2 linked regions of the Mumia flava genome follow. Each later gene encodes a partner of the first gene's protein in a complex. Links are inferred from orthologs where the notes say so. Each region holds a gene or a part of one and is shown on either strand. Other genes may lie near its edges.

Region 1 (6,719 bases):
CGGACGTACTGCTCGATGGCCGACCCGATGTCACCCACGCGTCCGCCGAGCCGAGCCGCGGCGATGCCTCGCCACAGCGACTCCTCGCAGACCCGCAGCAGCTCGCGCCTCGACTCGGAGACGTCCCCGACCGCGACCGTGATCGCCGAGTCGGAGTGCCAGCCCTCGAGCACGCAGCCGCAGTCGATCGAGACCAGGTCGCCGTCGGCGATCACCCGGTCCCCCGGGATGCCGTGCACCACCTCGTCGTTGACCGACGTGCAGATCGTGCCGGGGAAACCGTGGTAGCCCTTGAAGTTCGGCGCGGCGCCGCGGCTGCGGATCAGGTCCTCGGCCAGGGCGTCGAGCTCGCCGGTCGTGACCCCCGGCCGCAGCGCGTCGCGCACGGCGGCGAGCGCATCGGCGACGATCAGCCCGGCGCGACGCATCACCGCGACCTGGTCGGGCGACTTCAGCTCCAGCCCGCTGCCGAACAGCCCCATCAGCGAGGTCAGGCGCCCTGCGGGAGCGCCGAGAGGATCCGCGCCTGGACGTCGTCGACGTCACCGACGCCGTCGACCTGCACCAGCAGCCCGCGGTCGCGGTAGACCGACAACAGCGGGGTCGTCTGCTCGTAGACCTCCTGCCGGTGCCGGATGACCTCTTCGGTGTCGTCCGTACGGCCGGAGGTCTCCGCGCGCTTGAGCAGCCGTGCGATCAGCTCCTCGCGGTCCACGACGAGCTCGACGACCGCCTCGAGCGACTCACCGAGGTCGGCGAGGATCGCGTCGAGGGTGTCGACCTGGTCGACCGTGCGCGGGTAGCCGTCCAGCAGGAAGCCGACCCGGGCGTCGTCGGCCGCCAGGCGGTCGCGCACCATCGCGTTGGTGACCTCGTCGGGGACGTACTCGCCCTTGTCCATGTAGCTCTGCGCCTTGCGCCCGAGCTCGGTCCCCTCCGACACGTTCGCCCGGAAGATGTCGCCGGTCGAGATGTGCGGGATGCCGAGCTTCTCGGCGAGCAGCGTCGCCTGGGTGCCCTTGCCCGCTCCCGGAGGACCCATGAACAGAAGACGCATCACTTCAGGAACCCTTCGTAGTTGCGCTGCTGGAGCTGGCTCTCGATCTGCTTCACGGTGTCCAGCCCGACGCCCACCATGATGAGGATCGTCGTGCCGCCGAACGGGAAGTTCTGGTTGGCGTCGACGAGGATGAACGCGAACAGCGGCAGCATGGCGACGATGCCGAGGTACATCGCTCCGGGGAACGTGATCCGCGACAGCACGTAGCCGAGGTACTGCTCGGTCGCACGGCCGGCCCGGATGCCCGGGATGAACCCGCCGTACTTCTTCATGTTGTCCGCGACCTCCTTCGGGTTGAAGGTGATCGAGACGTAGAAGTAGGTGAAGAAGACGATCATCAGGAAGAACGTCAGCATGTACAGCGGGTGGTCGCCGGTCACGAAGTTCTCGTTCACCCAGCCCGCCCACGCGCTGTCGCTGTTGAAGTTCGCGGCGAGACCCGGCAGGTAGAGCAGGCTGCTCGCGAAGATCACGGGGATGACGCCGGCCTGGTTCACCTTGAGCGGGATGTAGGTCGACGAGCCGCCGAACATCTTGCGGCCGACCATGCGGCGGGCGTACTGGACCGGGATCCGGCGCTGGGCCTGCTCGACGAAGACGACCGCAGCCATCACCGCGAGACCGACGATCAGCACCACGGCGAAGACCGCCCAGCCCTGCTGCTGCTTGAGCAGCCACATGGTGCCGGGGAAGGTGGCGACGATCTGGGTGAAGATCAGCAGCGACATGCCGTTGCCGACGCCGTGCTCGGTGATCAGCTCGCCGAACCACATGATCATGCTGGTGCCGGCGACCATCGTGAGGACGATCAGCAGGAACAGCGCGACCGAGTCGTTGTCCTGGAGGAGGTCGCGGTTGCACACGCCGCCGAACAGCTGCCCGGAGCGGGCCATCGCGACGATGCCGGAGGCCTGGAGCACGGCCAGGCCGAGCGTCAGGTAGCGGGTGTACTGGGTGATCTTGGCCTGGCCGGACTGGCCCTCCTTCTTGAGGGCCTCCAGCCGTGGGATCACGACCGTGAGCAGCTGCAGGATGATGCTCGCGGTGATGTACGGCATGATGCCGAGCGCGAACACCGTCAACTGGAGGAGCGCACCGCCGGAGAAGACGTTCAGCAGGTTGAACAGGCTGTTCGCGTCCTCACCGGACGTCGCCTGGTTGAGGCAGAACTGGACGTTCTCGACGTCGATGCCCGGCGCCGGCAGCATCGACCCGAACCGGAACAGCACGAGGATGAACAGGACGAACAGGAGCTTCTTGCGAAGATCCGGCGTCCTGAACGCGTTCACGAAGGCGCTGAGCACCTGGTCCTCCTCTGGACAGCGCCGGCGATGTCCGTTGCTGCTTCGTCTGATGGTCGGATGCGAAACATGGCGACTCTAACAGCACCCCTGTGAGGTACTGCCAGAGACCGCCATGTCGCCTACGGACCCGAGGAATTCCTCAGATCTCGGTGGCCGTGCCGCCTGCCGCCTCGATCTTGCTCTTGGCGGAAGCGGAGAACTTCTCGGCCTTGACCTGCACGGCCACGGTGATCTCACCGTTGCCGAGGACCTTGACCGGGCGGCCCTTGCGGACCGCGCCCTTGGCCACGAGCGCAGCCGCGTCGACCTCGCCGCCGTCAGGGAACAGCTCGCCGAGGCGCGTCAGGTTCACGACCTGGTACTCGACCTTGAACGGGCTGCGGAACCCGCCGAGCTTCGGCAGGCGCATGTGGATCGGCACCTGGCCGCCCTCGAAGCCGACCGGAACCTGGTAGCGGGCGCCGGTGCCCTTGGTGCCGCGACCGGCGGTCTTGCCCTTGCTGGCCTCGCCTCGACCGACCCGGGTCTTCGCGGTCTTCGCGCCGGGCGCCGGGCGGAGGTGGTGGAGCTTGAGCGTCATCTTGGTACCTCCCCTCAATCCTGAACGGTCTTGACGTCGACCAGGTGGCTGACCGTGTCGATCATGCCGCGCACCTCGACGCGGTCCTCGCGGACCACGACGTCACCGATGCGCTTGAGACCGAGCGTGCGCAGGGTCTCGCGCTGGTTCTGCTTGCGCCCGATCCCCGAGCGCACCTGGGTGATCTCGAGCGACGCCATCACGCACCCGCCTTCACGGTGCTCGACGGGCTCGGCTCGGCCTGTGCCTTGAGGATCGCGGCCGGCGTGACGTGCTCGACCGGCAGGCCGCGGCGGTTCGCCACGTCGGCCGGCGCCTCGAGCATCTTCAGCGCCTCGATCGTCGCGTGCACGATGTTGATCGGGTTCGACGAGCCGAGCGACTTGCTCAGCACGTCGTGGATCCCCGCGGCCTCGAGCACGGCGCGCACCGGACCCCCGGCGATGACGCCGGTACCGGGAGCGGCCGGGCGCAGCATGACCACGCCGGCGGCCTTCTCACCCTGGATCGGGTGCGGGATCGTGCCCTGGATACGCGGCACGCGGAAGAAGGCCTTCTTCGCCTCCTCGACACCCTTCTGGATGGCGGTCGGCACCTCCTTGGCCTTGCCGTATCCGACACCGACCATGCCGTCGCCGTCGCCGACGACGACCAGAGCGGTGAAGCTGAAGCGACGACCACCCTTGACGACCTTCGCCACGCGGTTGATGCCGACGACCTTCTCGATGTATGCGGTCTTGTCCGCCGAGTCGCGTCCGCGACCCCGACGGTCCCCTCCGCCACTGCGGCGCTGGGCTCCGCTCATTCGACTGTCCTTCTCTCTCGTCTGGCTCAGACTGTGTCTGTTCTAGAAGGCGAGGCCGCCCTCGCGGGCGCCCTCCGCCAAGGCGGCGACGCGCCCCTGGTACTTGTTCCCTGCACGGTCGAACACGACGTTCTCGACCCCGGCCGCCTTCGCGCGGTCGGCGATCAGCTCGCCGACCCGACGCGCCTTGGCGGTCTTGTCACCGTCGAGCGAACGCAGGTCCGCCTCCATGGAGGACGCGGACGCGAGCGTACGGCCCTCGAGGTCGTTGACGACCTGCGCCACGATGTGCCGACTCGACCGGGTGATGACCAGGCGCGGACGGTCCTGCGTGCCGGAGACACGCTTGCGACCGCGCATCTGACGACGCCGACGGCCCGCGACCCGCGCCGCCTCGTGCTTGCGGTGCTTGAGAGCGATAGCCATTACTTACCAGCCTTCCCGGCCTTGCGGCGCACGTGCTCACCGGCGTACCGGACGCCCTTGCCCTTGTAGGGCTCGGGCTTGCGCAGCTTGCGGATGTTCGCTGCGACCTCGCCGACCTGCTGCTTGTCGATGCCCGTGACCGTGAGCTTCGTCGGGGACTCCACCGTGAAGGTGACGCCCTCCGGCGCGTTGAACGGCACCGGGTGGCTGAACCCGAGGCTCAGCTCGATCGCGGCCGGGCCCTTGGCCAGGACGCGGTAGCCGACGCCGACGAGCTCGAGCTTCTTCTCGTAGCCCTCGGTGACGCCGAGCACCATGTTGTTGATCAGCGTGCGGGTCAGACCGTGCAGCGAGCGGTTCTTGCGCTCGTCGTCCGGACGCTCGACCGCGACGCGGCCCTCGTCGTCCTTGCTGACCGCGATCGGCTCGGCGACGGTGTGCGACAGGGTGCCCTTCGGCCCCTTCACGGTCACCGTCTGCCCGTCGATGGCGACGTCGACGCCCGAGGGGACGGTCACCGGCTGCTTGCCAATGCGTGACATCTGTTCCGTCCTCCCGTCACCAGACGTAGGCGAGGACTTCTCCGCCCACGCCCTTGCTCTTGGCCTGGCGATCGGTGAGGAGGCCCTGGCTGGTGGAGATGATCGCCACTCCCAGGCCGCCGAGCACCTTCGGCAGGTTGTTCGACTTGGCGTACACGCGCAGTCCGGGCTTGCTGATCCGGCGGATGCCGGCGATCGCCCGCTCGCGGTGGTTGCCGTACTTGAGGGTGATCGTGAGCGTCTTGCTCACCTCGCCCTCCGACGGGTCGGCCACCGCGTACTCGCTGATGTAGCCCTCTTGCTTCAGGATGTCCGCGACGCCGGCCTTGAGCTTGCTGTAGGGCATGCTCACCTCGTCGTGGAAGGCCTGATTGCCGTTGCGGACACGCGTCAGCATGTCCGCGATCGGATCGGTCATCGTCATGGTGGTGTTTCCACTTTCCTGCCACGGTTTCCGCGCGTGCGCGGACCTGCGGCGATCAGGGTCGAGTTGGGATTACCAGCTGCTCTTCGTGACGCCCGGGAGCTCACCGCGGTGAGCCATGTTCCGCAGGCAGATCCGGCACAGGCCGAACTTGCGGTACACGGACTTCGGGCGGCCGCAGCGCTGGCAGCGGGTGTAGGCGCGCACGGCGTACTTCGGCTTGCGCGCGGCCTTCACCTTGAGGGAGGTCTTCGCCATGTCAGTTCTCCTTGAACGGGAAGCCGAGCTTCTTGAGGAGCGCGCGCCCCTCCTCGTCGTTGGTCGCCGTGGTCACCACGGTGATGTCCATCCCGCGGCTCCGGTCGATCTTGTCTTGATCGATCTCGTGGAACATGACCTGCTCGGTGAGACCGAAGGTGTAGTTCCCGTTGCCGTCGAACTGCTTCGGCGACAGACCGCGGAAGTCACGGATACGGGGCAGCGCGATCGTCAGCAGACGGTCGAGGAACTCCCACATCCGGTCGCCGCGCATCGTCACGTGCGCGCCGATCGGCATGCCCTCGCGCAGCTTGAACTGCGCGATCGACTTGCGGGCGCGGGTGACCTGCGGCTTCTGGCCGGTGATCGCGGCCAGGTCGCGGATCGCACCCTCGATCAGCTTCGAGTCGCGCGCGGCCTCGCCGACGCCCATGTTGACGACGATCTTCGTCAGACCGGGCACCTGCATGACGTTCTCGTGCGAGAACTCCTCGCGCAGCGCCGGGAGGATCTCCTCGCGGTAGCGCGTCTTGAGCCGCGGCGTGACCTTCTCGATGGTCTCGGCGCTCATCAGATCTCCTCTCCGGTGCGCTTGGCGATGCGCACGCTGCGCTGCGCCGTGTACGTGGACCCGTCGGGCCGCTTCTTCGTGACCTCGTCGCGGCGGAAGCCGATCCGGGTCGGGACCTTCTCGCCGTCGACCTCGACGAGCAGCGCGACGTTGGAGACGTGGATCGGCGCCTCCTTGGTCACGATGCTGCTGGTCGCGCCGGGCTGGATCGCGCGCTGGTGGCGCTTGATGCGGTTGACGCCCTCGACGATGACGCGCTCGGACTCGGGGAACACCCCGATGACCTTGCCCTCGACACCGCGGTCCTTGCCGGCGAGCACGCGCACGTGGTCGCCCTTCTTGATCGTGAGGCTCTTGCGGTCGCTCATCACAGCACCTCCGGAGCGAGCGAGACGATGCGCATGAACCGCTTGTCGCGCAGCTCGCGGCCGACGGGGCCGAAGATGCGCGTGCCGCGGGGCTCACCATCGTTCTTCAAGATGACGGCGGCGTTCTCGTCGAACCGGATGTAGGAGCCGTCCGGACGACGGCGCTCCTTCGCGGTACGGACGATGACGGCCTTCACGACATCGCCCTTCTTGACGTTCCCGCCCGGGATCGCGTCCTTGACGGTGGCGACGATGGTGTCGCCGATCCCTGCGTATCGACGACCGGAGCCGCCGAGCACGCGGATGCACAGGATTTCCTTGGCACCCGTGTTGTCGGCGACCTTGAGTCGCGACTCCTGCTGGATCATCGGTTCTCTCCTG
Region 2 (7,033 bases), 210 kb from region 1 along the record:
GCCGACGAGGACGTCAGCGCGGACATCTGAGCGCGACCACCGAAGCGAACGGCACGATCTCGCCCGCGATCTCGACGTAGTCCTTCCCGACCCGTGTCGGCGCGCCGTACAGCGTCGATCCGTCGATCAGGATGACGTGGACCTCGTCGGCGTCGCGGTGCAGCGCCGCCCAGGCGTAGCGCCACGACAGCCGCCGCTGGACCTCCCCGCGCGCGAGCGCCGGACTGCGCTCGTCCGAGCGCACCGAGGCGACCTGGTCCAGCGAGACGACCCAGTCGGTGAGGGCGTCGTGGTGGACCAGGATCCACTGCGCCGTCGCGAGCGCGAGCTCGCCGCGGACGACCCCGGCCCCGTTGACGCGAACCTGCACCGTCGTCCCCAGGCACCGGTCGACCCAGGAGACCTCGGCGCTGCGCTCCTGCGCGAGCTCGTCGATCAACCGGTCGCGGTCGGCGAGGTCGGCGCCCTCGGCCTGCTGGAGGAGGTCGGACTCGAGGTCGGCGAGGCGTTCGGACCAGGTCATGGCGGAACTCTAGCGAGCAGCCTCGTCCTGTGGACAACCGATTGACAGCGTCATCAGACGTAGGCAAACGTAAGTCAACGTCATGAAAGGAGAGTCCCATGCGTCGTGCTGCGACCGTCGTGCTCGCGCTCGCGCCGGTGGTGCTGTCGGTCTGGCTCGTGCCCAGGGCGAGCGCAGCCGCCCTGGTCCTCGCCGCGACGTTCGACCCCTCGGTGCGGCAACCGGCCGGAGCCGGAGCAACCCCGGGCGACGCGACCGCCGCCGCGCTCGCCGCGATCCCCACGGTGGTCGCCGCGGTGGCGACCGGCTGGCTGGCCGCGACCGTCCTGCTCGCCTGTCTCGCCCGCGTGCTCGGCACCGGGACGGGCTGGCTGCTCCGCGCGACCCCACGGCCGTGGCGCTGGGTGATCATGACGCTGGCCGGCTGTTCGACGATCGCGCTCGCACCGACCTCGGTGGCCGCCGACGGGTCGAGCGCACACCCGGGACGCGCGGAGCGCGCCCCGCTCGAACGGGTCGTGGGTCTCGCGCTCCCGGACCGTCCGGCACGGTCGGTCGTCCGGGCCTCCGACGCCCCGCCCGCCGACCGCAGCCGCCCTGCCCTGCCTGAGGTGCGCCCGCGCACGAGCGCACCGGGATCCGGTGGACACTACGTCGTCCGCGCCGGCGACTCGCTGTGGTCGATCGCCGCTCGCGAGCTGGCCGGCTCCCGCCGCTCGGCCACCGTCCGCGTCGTCGACCGCCGTTGGCGCCGCTGGTACGCCGCGAACCGCTCCGTCGTCGGTCCCGATCCCGACCTCCTCGTGCCTGGCACGCCGCTGCGACCGCCCGGGCGGACCACAGCACGCCGACCGACGTCCGCGGCGGCGGGCGACGCGGCACGACCGTCCCGCAGCCCAGCAGCCACGACCCTCACCGACCCCCGTGAGCACCGAGGAGACCGATGACCATCCGCAGCACCGACCTGACGCTCGTCCGTGGCGACCACCCGGCACCGATCCCCCAGGTCCGCGGCCAGTGGGCCCTGCCGCTGACCGACGGCGCGAACGCTCTCGCGCTCGATGCTCCACCACGTCCCGACGTGCGGGTGGGGCCGCCACCGGTACGCCTGCGCGCGGTCGAGGACGAGGACCTCGCGGCGCGCGGCGCCCGACTGGTCCAGGCGGTCCTCGAGGTGCAGGCCGGCACCCGACCTCTCGGGCAGCTGGCACGCGTGCTCCGGACCGACGTGCACGACCAGCTCCAGCGTCGCCTGACCCTGCTCGCACGCACCCGACGCCCGCGGCCGACACCTCCGCCGCGTGCCCGGGTCGCCTCGGCCCGGGCCTACCAGCCGCACCCCGACGCCGCGGAGATCAGCGTCCGGGTCGTCCAGGACGGACGGTCGCGCGCCGTCGCCGCGCGGATCGAGTACGACCGCGAGCGACGCGAGCCGACCTGGGTCTGCACGGCGTTCTGCTGGAGCTGACCGGCCCGTGCGGACCGGCCGGGTCAGCGGTTGCGCTTGCGCGACTTGCGCTGCTGCTTGGCCTTCTGCCGGGCCCGCGCCTTCGCCTTGTCCTGACGGGCACGCTCGTTGGCGTCGGCCGACGGCGCGTCGTCCTCCTCGTCCACGGTCTCCACCTCGACCTCGCCGGTCTCGGTGGGGCCGCTGTAGGTCAGGTGCTCCTCGTGCTCGACCTCGAGGCCCTTGGCCGAGACCGACGTCTCCCCCGCCTCGCCGTCCTCGGCCACCTCGACGTCGACGTTGAAGAGGTAGCCGACCGACTCCTCCTTGATCGCGTCCATCATCGCGGTGAAGAACTCGTGGCCCTCGCGCTGGTACTCGACGAGCGGGTCGCGCTGGGAGTAGGCCCGCAGCCCGATGCCCTCGCGCAGGTAGTCCATCTCGTAGAGGTGCTCGCGCCACTTGCGGTCGACCACCGAGAGGACGACCCGGCGCTCGAGCTCGCGGACGACCTCCTCGCCGAGGGCGGCCTCACGCTTCTCGTAGGCCGCGGCGGCGTCGGCGGTGAGCGCCTCGCTGAGGACCTCGCGGGTCAGACCGGAACGACCACCGTGCGCCTCCTCGAGCTCGGCCACCGAGACCGAGACCGGGTAGAGCGTCTTCAGGCCCGTCCACAGGGCGTCCAGGTCCCACTCGTCCGGGAAGCCCACGGCGACGCCGTTCACGTACCCCGACACCGTGTCGGTGATCATCGTCCGGACCCACTCGCTCAGGTCGGCGCCCTCGAGCACACGCCGGCGCTCGCCGTAGATCACCTCGCGCTGACGGTTCATCACGTCGTCGTACTTGAGGATGTTCTTGCGGGTCTCGAAGTTCTGCCCCTCGACCTGCCCCTGGGCCGAGGCGATGGCGTTCGTGACGCTCTTCTTCTCGATCGGGACGTCGTCCGGGACCTTCAGCGACGTGAGGATGAAGTCGACCCAGTCGGCCTTGAAGAGCCGCATCAGGTCGTCCTGAAGCGACAGGTAGAACCGCGTGTCGCCCGGGTCGCCCTGACGGCCCGAACGACCACGGAGCTGGTTGTCGATGCGGCGGGACTCGTGCCGCTCGGTGCCGATCACCGCGAGACCGCCGAGCGCCACGACCTCGTCGTGGTCCTCGGCGACCTGCTTCTCGATCTCCGCGACCTTGTCGGGCCACGCGGCCTCGTACTCCTCGGGTGTCTCGACCGGGTCGAGTCCCTTCTCGCGCAGCGCCTGGTCGGCCAGGAACTCGACGCTGCCGCCGAGCATGATGTCGGTGCCGCGGCCGGCCATGTTCGTGGCGACCGTGACGGCACCCTTGTGGCCGGCGACGGCGACGACGGCCGCCTCGCTCGCGTGCTGCTTCGCGTTCAGCACCTGGTGCGGGATCCGCCGCTTCTTCAGCAGCTTCGAGAGCCGCTCCGACTTCTCGACGCTGGTCGTGCCGACCAGGATCGGCTGACCCGCCTCGTGCCGCTCGGCGATGTCGTCCACGACCGCGTCGAACTTCGCGTCCTCGGTCCGGTAGACCAGGTCCTTGTGGTCGGTCCGGGCGATCGGCTTGTTGGTCGGGATCGGGACGACGCCGAGACCGTAGATCTTGTCGAACTCGCTGGCCTCGGTCATCGCCGTGCCGGTCATGCCGGACAGCTTGGAGTAGAGCCGGAAGTAGTTCTGCAGCGTGATCGTGGCGAGGGTCTGGTACTCCTCGCGGATCTGGACCCGCTCCTTCGCCTCGATCGCCTGGTGCAGGCCCTCGTTGTAGCGGCGGCCCTCGAGGATGCGCCCGGTGTGCTCGTCGACGATCAGGACCTCGCCGTTGATCACGACGTAGTCCTTGTCGCGCTTGAACAGCTCCTTGGCCTTGATCGCGTTGTTGAGGAACGAGATCAGCGGGGTGTTGACGGCGTCGTAGAGGTTGTCGATGCCCAGGTGGTCCTCGACCTTCTCGATGGCCGGCTCCAGCACCGAGATGGTCCGCTTCTTCTCGTCGACCTCGTAGTCCTCGTCGACGCTCATCGGCCCGACGATCGTGGAGAACTCGCCGTACCACTTCACCTCGTCCTGCGTCGGACCGGAGATGATCAGCGGCGTGCGCGCCTCGTCGATCAGGATCGAGTCGACCTCGTCCACGATCGCGAAGTTGTGCCCGCGCTGGACGCACTCGTCCAGGCTGTCGGCCATGTTGTCGCGCAGGTAGTCGAAGCCGAGCTCGTTGTTCGTCGCGTAGGTGATGTCGGCGTGGTACGCCTCGCGCCGACGGTTCGGGGGCATCGACGGGAGGATCACGTCGGTCGTCAGGCCCAGGAACCCGAAGACGCGGCCCATCCACTCGGCGTGGTACTTGGCGAGGTAGTCGTTGACCGTCACGACGTGCACGCCCTTGCCCGACAGGGCGTTCAGGTAGCTCGGCAGCGTCGCCACCAACGTCTTGCCCTCACCGGTCTTCATCTCGGCGATGTTGCCGAGGTGCAGCGCTGCGCCGCCCATGATCTGGACGTCGAAGTGGCGCTGACCGAGGACGCGCTTGGCCGCCTCACGCACCGTGGCGAACGCCTCCGGCATGAGGTCGTCCAAGGTCTCCCCGGCCTCGAGCCGCTCCTTGAACTCGTCGGTCATCGCCCGCAGCTCCTCGTCGCTGAGCGAGACGAAGTCGTCCTCGAGGGCGTTGACCTGCTTCACGATGGCCTGCAGCTGGCGAAGGATCTTGCCTTCACCAGCGCGCAGGATCTTGTCGATCACCTTGGGCACGGAAACGCACTCCTGAGAACTTGCGGGGAAGCCGCAGCGGCCGGGCCGGTGGCCAGCGACGGCAGATCGCCTCCATCCTAGGCGACCGCCAGGCGCAACCGTACCCCTGTCGGTGTCACGAACGAGCGACGGCCGCGGCCAGCGCGCTGCTCAGGTCCCCCAGCGGCTCGACGACCACGTCGTCCAGTCCGAGCCATCCGCCGAGGGCACGCAGGTGGTCCGCGAGCCGGTCGGCGACCCGGTCGACGTCGATCCCGGACTCGCCCCACGCGGCCTTCACCAGCAGCCGCCCACCGGGCCGGTCGGCCTTCAGGTCCACCCGCGCGACCAGGGCCTCGTCGAGCAGGAACGGCAGCACGTAGTAGCCGTGGACCCGGCGCGAGGCCGGGACGTAGATCTCGATCCGGTAGCGGAACCCGAACAGGCCCTCGGTCCGCGACCGCTCCCACACCAGCGGGTCGAACGGGCTCAGCAGCGCCTCCGCGCGCACGCGCCGAGGCACTCGTGCGGAGGCGGCGAGGTAGCCGGGCCGGCTCCACCCCTGCACCGCCACCTCGACCAGCTCGCCGGACTCGACCAGCTCGGCGACCGCCCGACGAGTCTGACCGACGGGCATCCGGAAGTAGTCACGCAGCTGCGCCTCGGTCGCCACCCCGTGCGAGGCGGCCGCCCGACGGACCAGCGCACGACCAGCCTCCGCCTCGCTCAGCGCCGGCGCCTCCCACCACCGGGCGGGGACCACCCGCTCGGCGACGTCGAAGACCCGCTCGAAGGCCTGGTTGCGCCGGACGACGGCGATCTCCCCGGAGAGGAAGAGATACTCGAGCGCACGCTTCGTCAGCGACCAGTTCCAGCCCCAGTGCTCCTTCGACCGGGCACCGGTCGCCTCCTCGAGGTCGCGCGAGGTGACCGGGCCCCGGTCGCGCACCCGGGCCAGGAGATCGTCGGCGACCGCCGGCCGCCCGGCCCCGCCGGACCACGCGTGCCCGTCGCGGCGGTACTCGTCCATCCGGTGCCGCATCACGGGCCAGAGGTCGACCGGCATGTAGGCGGCCACGTGCGCCCAGTACTCGACGAGGCAGCGCGGCGAGCGCTCGGCGGCGGTGTGCAGCAGGTCGGGATCGTAGGGTCCGACCCGGCTGAACAGCGGTAGGTAGTGTGCGCGCTGCAGGACGTTCACCGAGTCGATCTGGAGCACGCCCGTGCGCGCGACCGCACGGTCGATCGTGCGTGCCGTGACCTTGCGGTGCGGAGGGTCGGCGAATCCCTGCGCGGCGAGCGCGACCCGGCGAGCGGTCGCCGCGGACAGCGGTCGGGCCGCCGTCATGGGTCGAGCAGCCGCTCGCGCACGGCGTACGTCGCCGCCTCGACCCGGGAACGGAGCTGGAGCTTCTCCAGGATGTTGCGGACGTGGTTCTTCACGGTGTTCTCGCTGATGAACAGCTCGCCGGCGATCTCACGGTTGTTGCGCCCCATCGCCACCAGCCGCAGCACCTCGAGCTCACGGTCGCTCAGGTGGGTCGCACGCGCGGGCTCGCCCTCGCGGCTGGCCATCTGGCGGAACTCCTCCAGCAGGCGGGTGGCCATCGGCGGGCTGATCAGCGACTGGCCGGTCGCCACCTTGCGCACGGCGTCGCTGACCTGGTCGACCGAGGAGTCCTTGAGCAGGTAGCCCGCCGCGCCGTTGCGGACCGAGTCGAACAGGTCCGCCTCCTCGTCGCTCGCCGTCAGCATCACGATGCGCGCCGACGGAGCGACCGCCTTGATCGCCGCCGCGGCCTGCGGCCCGCTCATCCCGGGCATCCGGACGTCGAGCAGCACCACGTCCGGAGCGCTGCGCGCCGCCGCCTCCACACCCGACGGACCGTCGTGCGCCTCCTCGATCACCATCCCGGGCTCGGCGGACAGCACCAGCCGCAGGCCGCGGCGGAAGAGCTCCTGGTCATCGACCAGCAGCACCTGCAGCGGCTCGGCAGCCTCGTCGGGAGCGTCCATCGCCCCCGATCATGCCACCGCCCACCGTCAGCCGGACGCCGCGTCGATGCCGGGCGCGCCGATGTCGTGCGCGGCGGCCGCCGACGGATCGAGGTGGATCACCCCGTAGTCGTAGCCGTGCCGCCGGTACACCACGCTCGGGTGGCCGGAGTCCTTCTCGACGAACAGGTAGAAGTCGTGGCCGACCAGCTCCATCTCGTAGAGCGCCTGGTCGAGCGTCATCGGGGCCGCCCGGTGGGTCTTCTCCCGCACCACCAGCGGACCCTCACCGCGGACCTCGACCGGGCCGGCGTA

The links. Proteins that work in one complex are often made in the same cells at the same time.
Region 2: the proteins of secY (region 1) and secA are in contact, whole or in part, in a crystal structure (PDB 3DIN), measured with the Thermotoga maritima proteins. The link is inferred for Mumia flava from one-to-one orthologs. Residues at the interface, in WP_004081795.1 of Thermotoga maritima: Glu108, Gly109, Glu110, Glu111, Ala236, Glu237, Arg238, Arg239, Ile240, Thr241, Ile242, Gln243, Tyr244, Ala245, Arg246, Arg247, Val248, Thr249, Gly250, Arg251, Arg252, Val253, Tyr254, Gly256, Ala257, Ser258, Thr259, Tyr260, Leu261, Pro262; in WP_004082002.1 of Thermotoga maritima: Glu261, Ala262, Arg263, Lys300, Ala301, Arg302, Thr303, Ile304, Ile305, Leu323, Tyr324, Asp325, Pro326, Val329, Ser330, Tyr333, Ile336, Lys340, Phe345, Val349, Glu363, Phe364, Tyr374, Ser375, Gly376, Gly377, Glu393, Ile395, Thr482, Ser483.

Annotation. Positions count from the first base shown.
Region 1 is NZ_PGEZ01000001.1:2,774,080-2,780,798, reverse strand. Bases 211-3,202 are described here. They hold secY (preprotein translocase subunit SecY), read right to left. Parts: upstream 2,365-3,202; coding sequence 1,057-2,364; downstream 211-1,056. Other genes in these bases: rpsE (30S ribosomal protein S5), read right to left, coding at 3,144-3,202; rpmD (50S ribosomal protein L30), read right to left, coding at 2,959-3,144; rplO (50S ribosomal protein L15), read right to left, coding at 2,504-2,944; CLV56_RS12965 (adenylate kinase), read right to left, coding at 491-1,057; map (type I methionyl aminopeptidase), read right to left, coding at 211-482. Also shown: more of map, read right to left, coding at 1-210; more of rpsE, read right to left, coding at 3,203-3,749; rplR (50S ribosomal protein L18), read right to left, coding at 3,792-4,175; rplF (50S ribosomal protein L6), read right to left, coding at 4,175-4,717; rpsH (30S ribosomal protein S8), read right to left, coding at 4,734-5,141; CLV56_RS12925 (type Z 30S ribosomal protein S14), read right to left, coding at 5,214-5,399; rplE (50S ribosomal protein L5), read right to left, coding at 5,401-5,970; rplX (50S ribosomal protein L24), read right to left, coding at 5,970-6,338; rplN (50S ribosomal protein L14), read right to left, coding at 6,338-6,706. UniProt on the Escherichia coli protein: The central subunit of the protein translocation channel SecYEG. Consists of two halves formed by TMs 1-5 and 6-10.
Region 2 is NZ_PGEZ01000001.1:2,982,284-2,989,316, reverse strand. Bases 1,815-5,120 are described here. They hold secA (preprotein translocase subunit SecA), read right to left. Parts: upstream 4,745-5,120; coding sequence 2,015-4,744; downstream 1,815-2,014. Other genes in these bases: CLV56_RS13855 (winged helix-turn-helix domain-containing protein), read right to left, coding at 4,860-5,120; CLV56_RS13865 (Rv3235 family protein), read left to right, coding at 1,815-1,991. Also shown: CLV56_RS13880 (helix-turn-helix domain-containing protein), read left to right, coding at 1-30; CLV56_RS13875 (hypothetical protein), read right to left, coding at 14-523; CLV56_RS13870 (LysM peptidoglycan-binding domain-containing protein), read left to right, coding at 622-1,470; more of CLV56_RS13865, read left to right, coding at 1,467-1,814; more of CLV56_RS13855, read right to left, coding at 5,121-6,071; CLV56_RS13850 (response regulator), read right to left, coding at 6,068-6,739; hpf (ribosome hibernation-promoting factor, HPF/YfiA family), read right to left, coding at 6,767-7,033. UniProt on the Escherichia coli protein: Required for protein export, interacts with the SecYEG preprotein conducting channel.